DNA from 3 places in the Enterocloster lavalensis genome. Region 1 is predicted to be linked to each of the others. Evidence: predicted binding sites of a transcription regulator. Region 1 holds the regulator's gene; each other region holds the start of a gene.
The links. Region 1 encodes Rex, which represses fermentation and respiration genes when NADH is low (regulators of the CRP and FNR family bind a similar motif). Its sites were predicted from a motif close to ATTGTTAANTANTTAACAAT; they were not measured.

Region 1 (4,105 bases):
GCCGCGATGGTGTTGAGGCCGTCCGCGTCCACCACCACCGGAGAGCAGGCCATGGTGAGAATATCCTCCACCAGGTACTCCACGTAAGCGCCGCAGCCCAGGCCGGGCCCCAGCACCACCACATCGGCCCACCGGCACTGCTCGTCGATCAGCTTGCGGAACTCCTCCCGCCCCTCCATCAGCTGTCCCGCGGTGTAGGTCACTAAAATGGCCTCGGGCAGCCTGGACTGGAGGATCAGCCGGTTCTCCTCCACAGTCAGAAGCTTCACCAGCCCCGCGCCGGTGCGGTAGGCGGCCAGAGCGCTCAGATAGGCTGCGCCGCACATATTTTCCGAGCCCGCAACGATCAGCACCTTGCCAAAGGTTCCCTTGTTGGAGTAGGCCGCGCGCTCAGGAATACGCTCCAAATCCCCGGGACCGTAGGTGCAGGCGTATGGAATTTCCTCCTCGTCCTCCCCGTCCCGTACCTCCGGCTTCAGGGAATCCAGGGGCGGAAATCCGATGTTCTCCACCACCACCCGGCCGGCCAGGCTGCGCCCTGGATAAAGCACCGTGCCCCGCTTCTCCCAGCCGAAGGTCACGGTCAAATCTGCGCTCACCGCTTCCCCCATCACCTGCCCCGTGTCGGAGTGGACACCCGAGGGGATATCCACCGCCGCCACGCATTCCACGGCACCCTCCTGGCGCAGGCCGTTGATCCGCCGGATGCACTCCGCGTACGCGCCCTGCACCTGACGGCTTAAACCCACGCCAAAGATAGCGTCGATCAAAACCCGGCACTGCATCCCGCCCTGGCTGCAAAGCTCCTCCCACTGTTCCCGGGAGAGAATCTCCATCCCCAGATTCCGGGCGATTTTCAGCTGTTGGAGAAATTCCTCCGTCCCCTTCTCCGGCTGGCCAATGAGCACCACACCGGCGCTCACGCCCTCCAAAAACAACATCCGCGCCGCGGCGATGCCGTCGGCCCCGTTGTTCCCGGTGCCGCAGACGGACCAGACCGAGGCGCCAGGGGCCAGACGGCCTGCCTCCTCCTTCAAAATCCCTTTGACCTCCCGCGCCACCGCAAAGGCCGCCCGCTCCATGAGCACCATGGACGGTATGCCGATGGTTGTGATAGCGTGGGCGTCCACAGCCTTCATCTGTTTTCCGGTCACCAATGTTCTCATCCGCCAACCTCCTTTTCACCTGTCCGGAGCGCGCCCTCCGCCACTGCGAAGGCCATGGCGTGCTCCGCCGTATTGCTGATGGAGACCTCGATGCGCTCCACGCCCAGCTCATGGGCCAGCGCTCTGGCACCCCGGTACAGATTCACATAAGGCTTCCCAAGCTCATCCCGCGCCACCTCGATATCGATGGGCATAAACGCGCGAAAGCCCGTGCCAAGCGCCTTGGCCACAGCCTCCTTGACAGCAAAACTGCCGGCAAAGCGGGAGATTTTATCCCCCGCCTGCCGGCGTTCCAGTTCCGTAAATGTGCGCACCACAAAAGAATCCCGCTCACAGGCCTTCCGGACGCGGTCAATTTCCACTAAATCCGTTCCAACACCCAGTATCATAGCTCACGGCACCCCGTCACTTGGATGATTTTTCACCCTTGCCGTCGCCCTGGTCCTGCATGCTGCACACGCGGTAGGACAGGCGCATCAGACTCTCGGACAGATGCACGTTCTCCACCACCACGTCGTCGGGCACCACCAGGTCGGTGTGGGCGAAATTCCAGATCGCCTTGATTCCCGCATTCACCAGACGGTCCGCGATCTCAGGAGCCTTTGTCTTGGGGATGGTCAGGGCTGCAATCTGAATCTCGTTGTCCTTGATGAATGTCTCCAGATCGTCCACGGAACGGATCTCGATTCCACGGATCACCAGGCCGATCAGCTTGGGGTTGATGTCGAACATTCCTTTGATCACAAAACCGCGGCGCTCGAAATTGGTGTAGTTGGCGATCGCCTGTCCCAGATTTCCGGCTCCGATAATAATCACGTTGTGCTGCTGGTCGATTCCCAGGATCTTTGAGATCTCCGAGTACAGATATTTCACGTTGTATCCGTATCCCTGCTGGCCGAATCCTCCGAAATTGTTCAGGTCCTGACGGATCTGCGATGCGGTCACCTTCATCCTGGCACTCAGCTCATTTGAAGAAATCCGCTCCACGCCCTCTTCGATCAGTTCCCCCAAATATCGGTAGTAGCGCGGCAGCCTTCCGATCACTGCCTTGGAGATTTCTTTCCGTTCCATTTATCTTGTCACCTTCCCTGAAAAAATATAGTCATCCGTTGTAAGATTTTAATAGTTCTATTATACGCACGTGTCAAAAAAATGTCAAACACGTTTCATGATGTTCTTGAAAAAAATATGACCCTATATTATACTTGAATAGGCCAAGGAGCCGCAAAAAGCCCCCAACCCCAATCTGATCCGGGGCTTTGTAAAGGAGAAACACCATGATTTTGTCGTGCAGCAACATAACCAAATCCTTCGGGGACAACGATATTTTAAAACACATATCCTTTCATATAGAGGAACATGAAAAAGCGGCCGTGGTCGGCATAAACGGCGCCGGCAAGTCCACCCTGCTCAAAATTATGATCGGCGAGCTTGCGCCCGACGAGGGCAGCGTCACCGTTTCCAAGGGCTCCACCATCGGTTATCTGGCCCAGCACCAGGACCTGGAGGGCGCCGAAACCATCTACGACGCACTGCTGGAGGTAAAGCGCCCCATCCTGGAGATGGAGGAACAGCTGCGCCGCCTGGAGCTGGAGATGAAATCCGCCTCCGGTGACGAGCTGGAGGCCAAGCTGGCCCAGTACGGCCGCTTAAACCACGAGTTTGAGATGGCCAACGGCTACGCCTGCCGCAGTGAGATCACAGGCGTCTTAAAGGGCCTGGGCTTTGAGGAGGACGAGTTTGCCAAGCCCATCACCGCCCTGTCCGGCGGCCAGAAAACCCGGGTATCCCTGGGAAAGCTGCTGCTGACAAAGCCCGACATCCTGCTCTTGGACGAGCCCACCAACCACCTGGACATGGAGTCCATCGCCTGGCTGGAGACCTACTTAAAGAGCTACACCGGAGCCGTGCTGATCGTAGCCCACGACCGCTATTTTCTGGACCGGGTGGTGACCAAGATCGTGGAGCTGGACAACGGCGTTGGCACCGTGTTTTTGGGCAACTACTCCGCCTACTCCGACAAGAAAGCCATGCTCCGGGACGCCCAGATCCGCGCTTACTTAAACCAGCAGCAGGAAATCCGGCACCAGGAGGCTGTGATCACCAAGCTCAAATCCTTCAACCGTGAGAAATCCATCCGCCGGGCGGAGAGCCGCGAGAAGATGCTGGAGAAAATCGAGCGCATCGACAAGCCGGTGGAGGTCAACGACTCCATGGACATCCGCCTGGAGCCGGACGTGGTCAGCGGCAACGACGTGCTGACTGTCAAGGACCTAAGAAAATCCTTCGGTTCCCAGCTCCTGTTCGAGCACGTGGATTTTGAGGTCAAGCGCGGCGAGCGCATCGCCATCATCGGCAACAACGGCACGGGCAAGACCACCCTGTTAAAGATCATCAACCGGATGCTCCCCGCGGATACCGGCGAGATCCGTTTGGGCTCCAAGGTGCACATCGGCTACTACGACCAGGAGCACCAGGTGCTGCACATGGAAAAGACCCTGTTCGACGAGATTCAGGACACCTACCCCACCATGAACAACACCCAGATCCGTAACACCCTGGCCTCTTTTCTGTTCACCGGGGACGATGTGTTCAAGCTGATCCGGGATTTGAGCGGCGGCGAGCGGGGACGGGTATCCTTAGCCAAGCTCATGCTCTCGGACGCCAACTTCCTGCTCCTGGACGAGCCCACCAACCATCTGGATATCACCTCCAAGGAGATTCTGGAGAGCGCCTTAAACCGCTACACCGGCACCGTGCTGTACGTGTCCCACGACCGCTATTTCATCAACCGCACCGCCACCCGGATTCTGGATCTGACCGGGCGCAGCTTTGTGAACTATATTGGCAACTATGACTATTATCTGGAGAAAAAGGAGGATGTGGAGGCCGCTCACTTCCAGCGCCTGGCCACTGTCCTTCCCGGATCCGCCCCCAGC
Region 2 (4,105 bases), 1.8 Mb from region 1:
TGTATTATGTGGTTGGACAGGCCATGAATTCTGCGGTCATCTGCGGCGTATTCCGCTCCGGCGGCGACTCCAGATGGGGATTTATCTGCGACACCATCGACATGTGGGGGTATGCCGTGCCGCTTGGTTTTATCGCAGCCTTTGTTTTAAAGCTGCCGCCAATGTGGGTGTATTTCCTGATTTGTACCGATGAATTTGTGAAGATACCTTTTGTTTACAAGCATTATAAAAGTTATAAGTGGTTAAAAAATATTACCCGGGAGTTTGTATGATGTGGAAAAAGGGCTTGCCATGACATTTTTTGTCTTGACAAGCCCTTGGATTTAAAGTTTTTTCACGTTCTGCCGCATAGACAGCTGCTTATATGGACTACATAATCGCTTTTCTGGCTATTTTTATGCTTTTTCTTAGAACTTCCCAGCCTTCGCCGCTTCCTCAATCCCCACAGCCACAGCCACGGTAGCGCCAACCATCGGGTTATTACCCATTCCGATCAGACCCATCATCTCAACATGAGCCGGAACAGAGGAGGAACCTGCGAACTGAGCGTCGGAGTGCATACGGCCCATGGTGTCGGTCATGCCGTAGGAAGCCGGACCTGCCGCCATGTTGTCGGGATGCAGGGTACGGCCGGTGCCGCCGCCGGAAGCTACGGAGAAGTATTTCTTGCCCTTCTCAACGCATTCCTTCTTGTAGGTGCCTGCAACCGGATGCTGGAAACGGGTGGGGTTGGTGGAGTTGCCGGTGATGGAAACGTCCACGCCTTCCTTCCACATGATGGCAACGCCCTCGGTCACATCGTTTGCGCCGTAGCAGTTCACCTTTGCTCTGAGGCCCTCGGAGTAGGACTTTCTCCACAGTTCCTTCACCTCGCCGGTGTAGTAGTCCATCTCGGTCTCAACATATGTAAAGCCATTGATTCTGGAAATAACCTGTGCGGCGTCTTTTCCAAGACCGTTCAAGATAACGCGCAGGGGTTTCTGGCGGACCTTGTTGGCCTTCTCGGCGATACCGATGGCTCCCTCGGCGGCTGCGAAGGACTCGTGGCCAGCCAGGAAGCAGAAGCAGTCGGTTCCCTCTTCCAGCAGCATCTTGCCAAGGTTTCCATGTCCCAGACCAACCTTACGCTGATCGGCAACGGAGCCGGGAATACAGAACGCCTGCAGGCCCTCGCCGATTGCAGCGGCAGCCTCGGCAGCTTTTCTGCAGCCCTTCTTGATTGCGATGGCAGCGCCTACGGTGTAAGCCCAGCAAGCGTTCTCAAAGCAAATCGGCTGGATCTTCTTAACCTGATCGTAAACATCCAGACCGGCATCCTTGGTGATCTTCTCAGCCTCCTCGATGGAAGCAATTCCATAGCTATTCAAAACGGAATTGATTTTGTCAATTCTTCTCTCATAAGATTCAAATAATGCCATTTTCTTATCCTCCTAATTGGTCTTCATCATTCTTTACGCGGGTCGATAATCTTAACAGCGTCGGCAACGCGGCCGTACTGGCCTTTTGCTTTCTCCCATGCGGTGTTGGGATCGTCACCCTTCTTGATGAAATCAGTCATCTTGCCAAGGCTTACGAACTGATAACCAATGATCTCGTCGTCTGCATCCAGCGCGATGCCGGTCACATAGCCTTCGGCCATCTCCAAATAGCGAGGACCTTTCTTTAAGGTTCCGTACATGGTGCCCACCTGAGAGCGCAGGCCCTTGCCCAGATCCTCCAGGCCGGCTCCGATGGGAAGTCCATCCTCGGAGAACGCGCTCTGGGTTCTGCCGTAAGCGATCTGTAAGAACAGCTCTCTCATGGCGGTGTTGATGGCGTCACATACCAGGTCTGTATTTAAAGCTTCCAGAACCGTGCGGCCCGGAAGGATTTCAGCTGCCATAGCTGCGGAGTGGGTCATACCGGAACATCCGATGGTCTCAACCAGCGCTTCCTGGATAATGCCCTCCTTAACGTTCAGTGTCAGTTTGCAGGCACCCTGCTGCGGAGCACACCAGCCCACACCATGGGTCAGGCCGGAAATGTCTTTGATCTCTTTTGATTTTACCCATTTAGCTTCTTCCGGGATTGGAGCAGCGCCATGATGAACGCCCTGTGCAACTGTGCACATCTCTTCTACTTCCTGTGAATAAATCATGTGTTAAAACTCCTTTCAAAAATGAATTTAATCAAGTACAGTGCCCTTTGTTAAATTTATCACATCATACTTATCTCCATTCTCTCACAAAAAGTGGCATTTTACAAGCAGTTTTTTCTTAATTCAACATAAAAATTGGGACAGGAAAATGTCATTCCCTGTCCCAGCGTTATTTTACAACTCTCCCAGCAGCGCGGTGATTTCCTGGCTGATCTCGTCCTCATCCTCGCCTTCCACACGGATCATAAAATCCTCCGCCTGCTTGATCCCCATCCGGATCACCATCAGAATCATCCGAGCATCCACCGGCTCCCCACCCTTTTTCTCAATGAAAATGCTGCTCTTGGCCCGTTTGGCGATTCCTGCGAAGGCCGCCGCGGGCCGCATATGCAGCCCCAGCGAATCTTTTACATAAAAATCGATTTCCTTCATTATTCCATCACATCCTTATTAATTTCTTTACTCGCCCTAATACTGTACCACTCTGTAGTATTTCCGCGTGTCAAAGCCAAGGCCCGTGGTCTCGTGCAGGCACGAGAAGGTCAGGCCGCCGAAGATCATATTCAGGAACGCGGGCGTGAAGTAGGAACGGTATTCCTCCCGAATTCCCTCCATGGCAAAGTCCTTCATATCCACGATAATGTACTTCTTCCCGTAGTTTTTCAGGAAGCGCTCCACCCGCTCGTCCACGGATCTGGCACCGTCCTCATTTTTGACCAGAACCACCGCCGTGTCCTCGTCCACAATCTCAAAGCAGCCGTGGAAGAACTCCGCGGAGTTCATGGCCTGTGTCTTGATGTGAAATACCTCCTCCACGGAGCAGGAGGAGAAGCGAAATGCCTCGGGATAGCCCATCCCGCTGGACACGAACAGGATGTACGGCTCGTCCTTGTACTCCTTTGCGAATTTCCACGCCGTGGGCTCGAACACCTTCGCCGCCTCGTAGAGCGCCAGAGGCAGAGCCTCCATACTGCGGCAGAAGTCTTCATACTGCGGGAAATACCCCTTGTTGTGCATGAGGCGGAACATGAAGTAGTAAATCTGCATGTAGCGGAAGGCGTTTACGTCCTCATCGATCCAGATTTTATAGGTGGATTCCAGATAAACCGGCGAGGTGTCGTTGCCCACGAAGGACACGGTGCGGATGCCTCGGCGGTTGCATTCCTGGATCAGCTCCACAGGCTCCTCGGCGTTCCCTGTCTTGGAGACCACGATCACCAGTGATTCCCTGGTCAGCTGCCGGTAATCCGCCACCTTCAGATCCGCGGCTTCCTCAGCGTAGGATGTGATATCCGTCAGTTTTTTCAGGATTTCCACAAAGGGCATCAGCATGCAAATGGAGCCGCCGGAACCTGCGAAAAAGATATTGGAAAATCCTTCCTGGCAAATTGTGTCCGCCACCTGCTCAATGGTATTTTTTAAGGCAATATTTGCCTTTCCGTGCTCGTCGTAGTATTCTTTATTCTGTAACATAATGATCTCCTCCTGTTACCTACTCAATATTATAATAATCCAATGGCGCTTCCCACAAATCCAATCGCCAGTATTGCCAGCATAATCATACCGGTTTTCACATTTTTCTTAAGCGCCCCGTAAATAGCCCCGGTCGCCACTAACGGAAGCAGCTTGGGCATGATCTGGTCGCATACGGACTGGAAATTGACCACCGCGCCCTGCAGGTTGAGCTCCATGGGCGTGGTGATATTGACCATAGTCGCAATCATGGAGCCGATCACCATGACGCCCAGGATCCCGGCGGAATTGGTCACGCGGTCCAGCAGGCCGGAAGCCGTCCATTTTTCCAGCAGCGAGCTTCCTTCCCGGTAGCCCAGAAACAGCCCGAAATAGCGGCACAGAATATTCGGGGTGTTGTAAAGGATCAGGAAGAACAGGGCTCCGAGGGGGCTGCCGCTCAACGCGAAGGACACGCCGATACCCGCAGATACCACCCGGAACACGCCCCAGAAA
Region 3 (4,105 bases), 170 kb from region 1:
CCTCCTAATCTACCAGTTCTCTGCCCACGGTGTAGGGGAATACCGGGCCGTCCGCGCAGACGTATTTGTCGCCGATACGGCAGTGCCCGCATTTGCCGATGCCGCAGCACATCTTCCGCTCGTAGGAGACCCAGATGTTCTCCTCCGGGATACCCCGCTCCAAAAGGGCCTTCACGGAAAAGCGCATCATGGCGGGAGGCCCCACCACAATAGCTTTGGCGGTCCGCACGTCCTGGAGCTTCAGTTCCGGGATATACTTAGTCACCAGGCCCACGTTTCCGGTGTAGCCCTCCCCGGCGGCGTCCACGGTGAGCACCAGGTTCATTTTCCCGGCCCAGTCCGCGAAATCGTCCTTGAACAGCACGTCCTCGGGGCTCTTAAAGCCTGCGATCAATGTCATGTCCCCCCGCTCCTCAGGATGGTCCGCAAAATACCGGATCACGCCCCGGACCGGCGAGACCCCGGTGCCCCCGGCCACCACCACCAGCTCGCCGCCGCGGTAGTCCTCATAGTCGAACCCGTTGCCGTAGGGGCCCCGCATGAATATGCTGTCCCCCTCGTAGCGCTCGAAAATCTCATTGGTCACCTTGCCCACCCGGCGGATAGTCAGGTCCACGGTTCCGTCCCCGATGCCGCTGACGGAAATGGGGGCCTCGCCGTATTTGGGGATGGACACCTCGAAGAACTGGCCGGGCTTTACCTCCCCCTCATAGGTCATGGTGAAGGTGTACTCGATCTCCGTGTGCTTTCTCACCTTCACAATTTTGGATAAAAAAGGCATGTATTCATTACGGCTCATGTCAGTTCTCCTCCTTTGCCAGTGCTGCCACCCGGTTCACGCAGGCGGAAAACGATATGTATTCCGGGCAGATGTCGTCGCAGCGTCCGCAGCCCACGCACATATGATACCCGAACTGTTTCTTGAAATCCGAAATCTTGTGGAGCACCTTAAAGCGCATCCGCTCCCCGTTGGCCTTCCGGTAGCAGCCGCCCCCGGCCACGTCGGTGTAGCCGTCCACCATGCAGGAGGCGTGGACTCTGCGCCGCTCTCCCGCCCGGCCGTTGTCCGTGTAGTAAATGTCCTGCATGGTAAAGCAGGTGCAGGTGGGACAGACGAAATTGCAGCGGCCGCAGTTGATACAGCGGCTGTCGTACTCTTTCCAGAGCGGCGCCTGGATCACCGAACTGTCCAGATGTTCCGGTATCTCCACCTTCACGGCGTTCTCCTCCGGGAAGTCCGGCTGGAAATCTGACTCGGAGTCCGGCTGAGAATCCACCGGCGCGGCTCCCAGGCGCTCCAGCTCACGGTCCAGCTCCGCCCACTTGCTGACGATCCGCACGCCCTCCGCTCCGGGTGTCACGGCCGCGTCGTAGTCCTCCGTCCGGTTGGTGCCCATGGACACGCAGAATCCGCTGCCGCAGGACAAAGGACAACTCATAAGCACCAGCTTAATATTGTCCCGCAAACGCCTGTAGTATTGGTCCTCAAATCGGTTGCGCAGATAGATTTCATCCAGCCGTTTTATGGCGTGGATATCGCAGCTTCGCAGGAAAATCAGGGCCGGTTTGCGCCGCTCTGCCTGGGCCTCGGTCACCGTTTCCTCGGTAAAGTAAAATAAAATCTGGGTGATGGGCAGCACCGCCTCCTTGAAGGAGTAGTGGGAGCGCTGATCCCATTCCAAATCCTCCCAATTTTCCAGCTCGCCGTAGCGTATCACGTCCGTGTCGGAGTACATGCCCTCCCCCGCCATTCGCCGGGGGCCGAGCAGGGTGTAATCCGCTTTCCACCGGTCGAACAACCGCTTCATATCCTCAATCTGCAACTGGTATCCCATGTAGACGTTTCTCCTTCCATGGTAACCGTTCAGGATGGCTCATCGTCCTGAACTGTTACCTTCTATGTTAATATTTTAACTATAGCAGAAACGCACAAAAAATGCCGTGATTTCCATCACGGCTGCTTAAAATATTCTCGAAGCTTTTCCATATCCGGGATGCTGACATGGTTCTTTTCCATAGAAATCAGCTGAAGCTCGGTCAGTTTTTTCGCCTGCCGTGATACAGTCTCCCGCTTGGAGCCCAGCATATCCGCCAGATAGGTGATGCTTAAGTTCATTTCGATCAGCGTGCCCTTTTCCGTCTCCACGCCGTAGTCCCGGCCCAGCTTGAAGAGCTTGGCGGCCAGGCGCTTCTCCCCGCTTAAGGCGTTGGTGGTATTTTTCAGCTGGCGGTACAGGCGGCGGATTTTTAAGGCCATGGACTGCACCACCGCCCGGGTCAGGGCCGGGTCCCGCTCCATCACGGTCCAGAGCCGTTCCCTTGGGATCATGAACACCAGGGAATTCTCCTTGGCCTCGCAGCTCACCGAGGCCGGAAGGTTCTGCAGCATCTCCTCGTTCAGCAGGTTCCCCGGCCCGTAGACGAAGATCACCTTCTTCTCGTCCAGGGAATTGATCTTGTAGAGGGACGCCATGCCCTCCACCAGGAAGTACAGGGCGGAGGCCTCCTCCTTGTCCCGGAAAATGTGCTCTCCCCTCCCATACTTCTTCAGGCAGCCAAAGGCGGCCAGCGCCTCCCGGCCGGAAGCGGATGCGCTGCCAAGCACCGCGGACTGCCGGATTGCTTCCGAACACGTCATAATTCCAGCCCTCCCCTGCGCGCTTCTCCGTCCATAAAATCCACAGCAAACGCCGCGACGCGCTCTACCTCGTCGAAGCCAAAGACCGGAACCTCCGCCCCCCTCAGGCACGGGCGGCCCCCCTCGTCCGTCCAATCCGTCACATAGGCCAGCACCGTCTCCCGCGGACAGACCGGCTGCCCGCCTATTTCCCGCCGGACCAGCTGCAGTTTGGGGTAGGAGGAATATTTCTGTCCCTCCAAAAGAATCAGGTCCGCCTCGGGAAACAGCAAAAAGAAATCCGCGGCGCACAGACCCGTCTGTTCCTTCACCGCCAGGTACCGCTTGTCCGAGTAGACCACGGTTCCGTAAGCCCCGGCCTCCTGCATGCGGCGGCTGTCCGTTCCCGGCACGTCGGCCTCAAAATCGTGGCCGTCGTGCTTGACCACCGCCACCCGCAGGCCCCGGCCCGTGAGGGACTCCACCAAGCGCTCCAAAAGGGTGGTCTTTCCCGTGTTCTTGACGCCGCTGACCGCCAGCACCGGCGGACAAAAGCCCGACAAGGCCTCGTATGCCTCCTTTGAATTCACGTTGCAGAACCAGAAGTCCGGAATCTGTTCCGCAGAGGTCTCCACCTGAGTGCATGAAATTTTTCCCAGAAAATGCATCAGGCGGTAATCTCTCCGCTCCACGCATTCTCTCAACGCCGGCAGGCAGGAGCGGGCGTACAGCCCGCAAAGCGGCTGAAGCCTTCCGCTTCTGGTCCGCCATACCAGGGCGTCCGTCCCTGGAGTCCACAGCTCCAGCAGCCGCGCCGCCATGCGCCGGTGAAACAGCGGCATGTCGCAGGACACAAAAAACAGCAGATCGCACCGGGTCTGCTCAAAACAGGACAGGATTCCGCCCATTGGGCCGATGGGACCCTCCTCTCCCTCCACGGGCAGGTCAGGGATCACCTTTAACCCGGGCTCCTCCGGCGGCGGATAGGCCCCCGCGGAGAAAAAGCAGTCCATCCCCAGTCTGTCAAATTCTTCCCTGATCCGGCCGCAAAAGCTTTTCCCCAGATAAGAAAGCTCCGCCTTGTTCACGCCTCCAAACCGCGATCCCCTGCCTCCGGCCAGGATCACCGCCCCACATTTCAGCTCCATATTTCACTGTCCTTTCCTCAGCCCGCAAAATGTCCGCATTACACGGACAAGCTCCCCTGAGCAGCGGCTCGTATAAGGACTATTATAAAATTGAGCGCCAATTAAATCAACATAATTTTAACAATCTTTTAATCTGCCTCCCCCGTTTTCAGCTCCCCTGTCGCCTGCAAACTGCTGGATCAGCATAGTCCGGTCCTTCCCCAGAATATTGGTCAGCTCTCCCACGGTCAGCTGCCCCTTCAGATACATTTTCGCCACGTCCAGCGAGTCGTTCCCGATCTTTGCCACCAGTTCCAAATGTGTCATAACCCTCACTCCCTCATCCGTTTCCGGCAAACCT

Region 2: the regulator Rex is predicted to act here: its motif matches at 2,184-2,203, upstream of ACK2JC_RS06045 (iron-sulfur cluster assembly scaffold protein).
Region 3: the regulator Rex is predicted to act here: its motif matches at 1,899-1,918, upstream of asrA (anaerobic sulfite reductase subunit AsrA).

The regions. Positions count from the first base shown of each region.
Region 1 covers NZ_CP176637.1:6,042,146-6,046,250, reverse strand. The annotation lists gene ACK2JC_RS27135 (NAD(P)H-hydrate dehydratase) at 1-1,166, opposite strand, end outside; gene acpS (holo-ACP synthase) at 1,163-1,555, opposite strand; gene ACK2JC_RS27125 (redox-sensing transcriptional repressor Rex) at 1,572-2,237, opposite strand; gene abc-f (ribosomal protection-like ABC-F family protein) at 2,444-4,105, shown strand, end outside.
Region 2 covers NZ_CP176637.1:1,371,280-1,375,384, forward strand. The annotation lists gene ACK2JC_RS06035 (MATE family efflux transporter) at 1-272, shown strand, start outside; gene ACK2JC_RS06040 (GGGtGRT protein) at 408-1,418, opposite strand; gene ACK2JC_RS06045 (iron-sulfur cluster assembly scaffold protein) at 1,445-2,137, opposite strand; gene ACK2JC_RS06050 (HPr family phosphocarrier protein) at 2,312-2,569, opposite strand; gene ACK2JC_RS06055 (SIS domain-containing protein) at 2,606-3,610, opposite strand; gene ACK2JC_RS06060 (PTS system mannose/fructose/sorbose family transporter subunit IID) at 3,640-4,105, opposite strand, start outside.
Region 3 covers NZ_CP176637.1:5,871,032-5,875,136, reverse strand. The annotation lists gene asrB (anaerobic sulfite reductase subunit AsrB) at 5-799, opposite strand; gene asrA (anaerobic sulfite reductase subunit AsrA) at 801-1,835, opposite strand; gene ACK2JC_RS26315 (Crp/Fnr family transcriptional regulator) at 1,952-2,638, opposite strand; gene mobB (molybdopterin-guanine dinucleotide biosynthesis protein B) at 2,635-3,765, opposite strand; gene ACK2JC_RS26305 (hypothetical protein) at 3,883-4,071, opposite strand.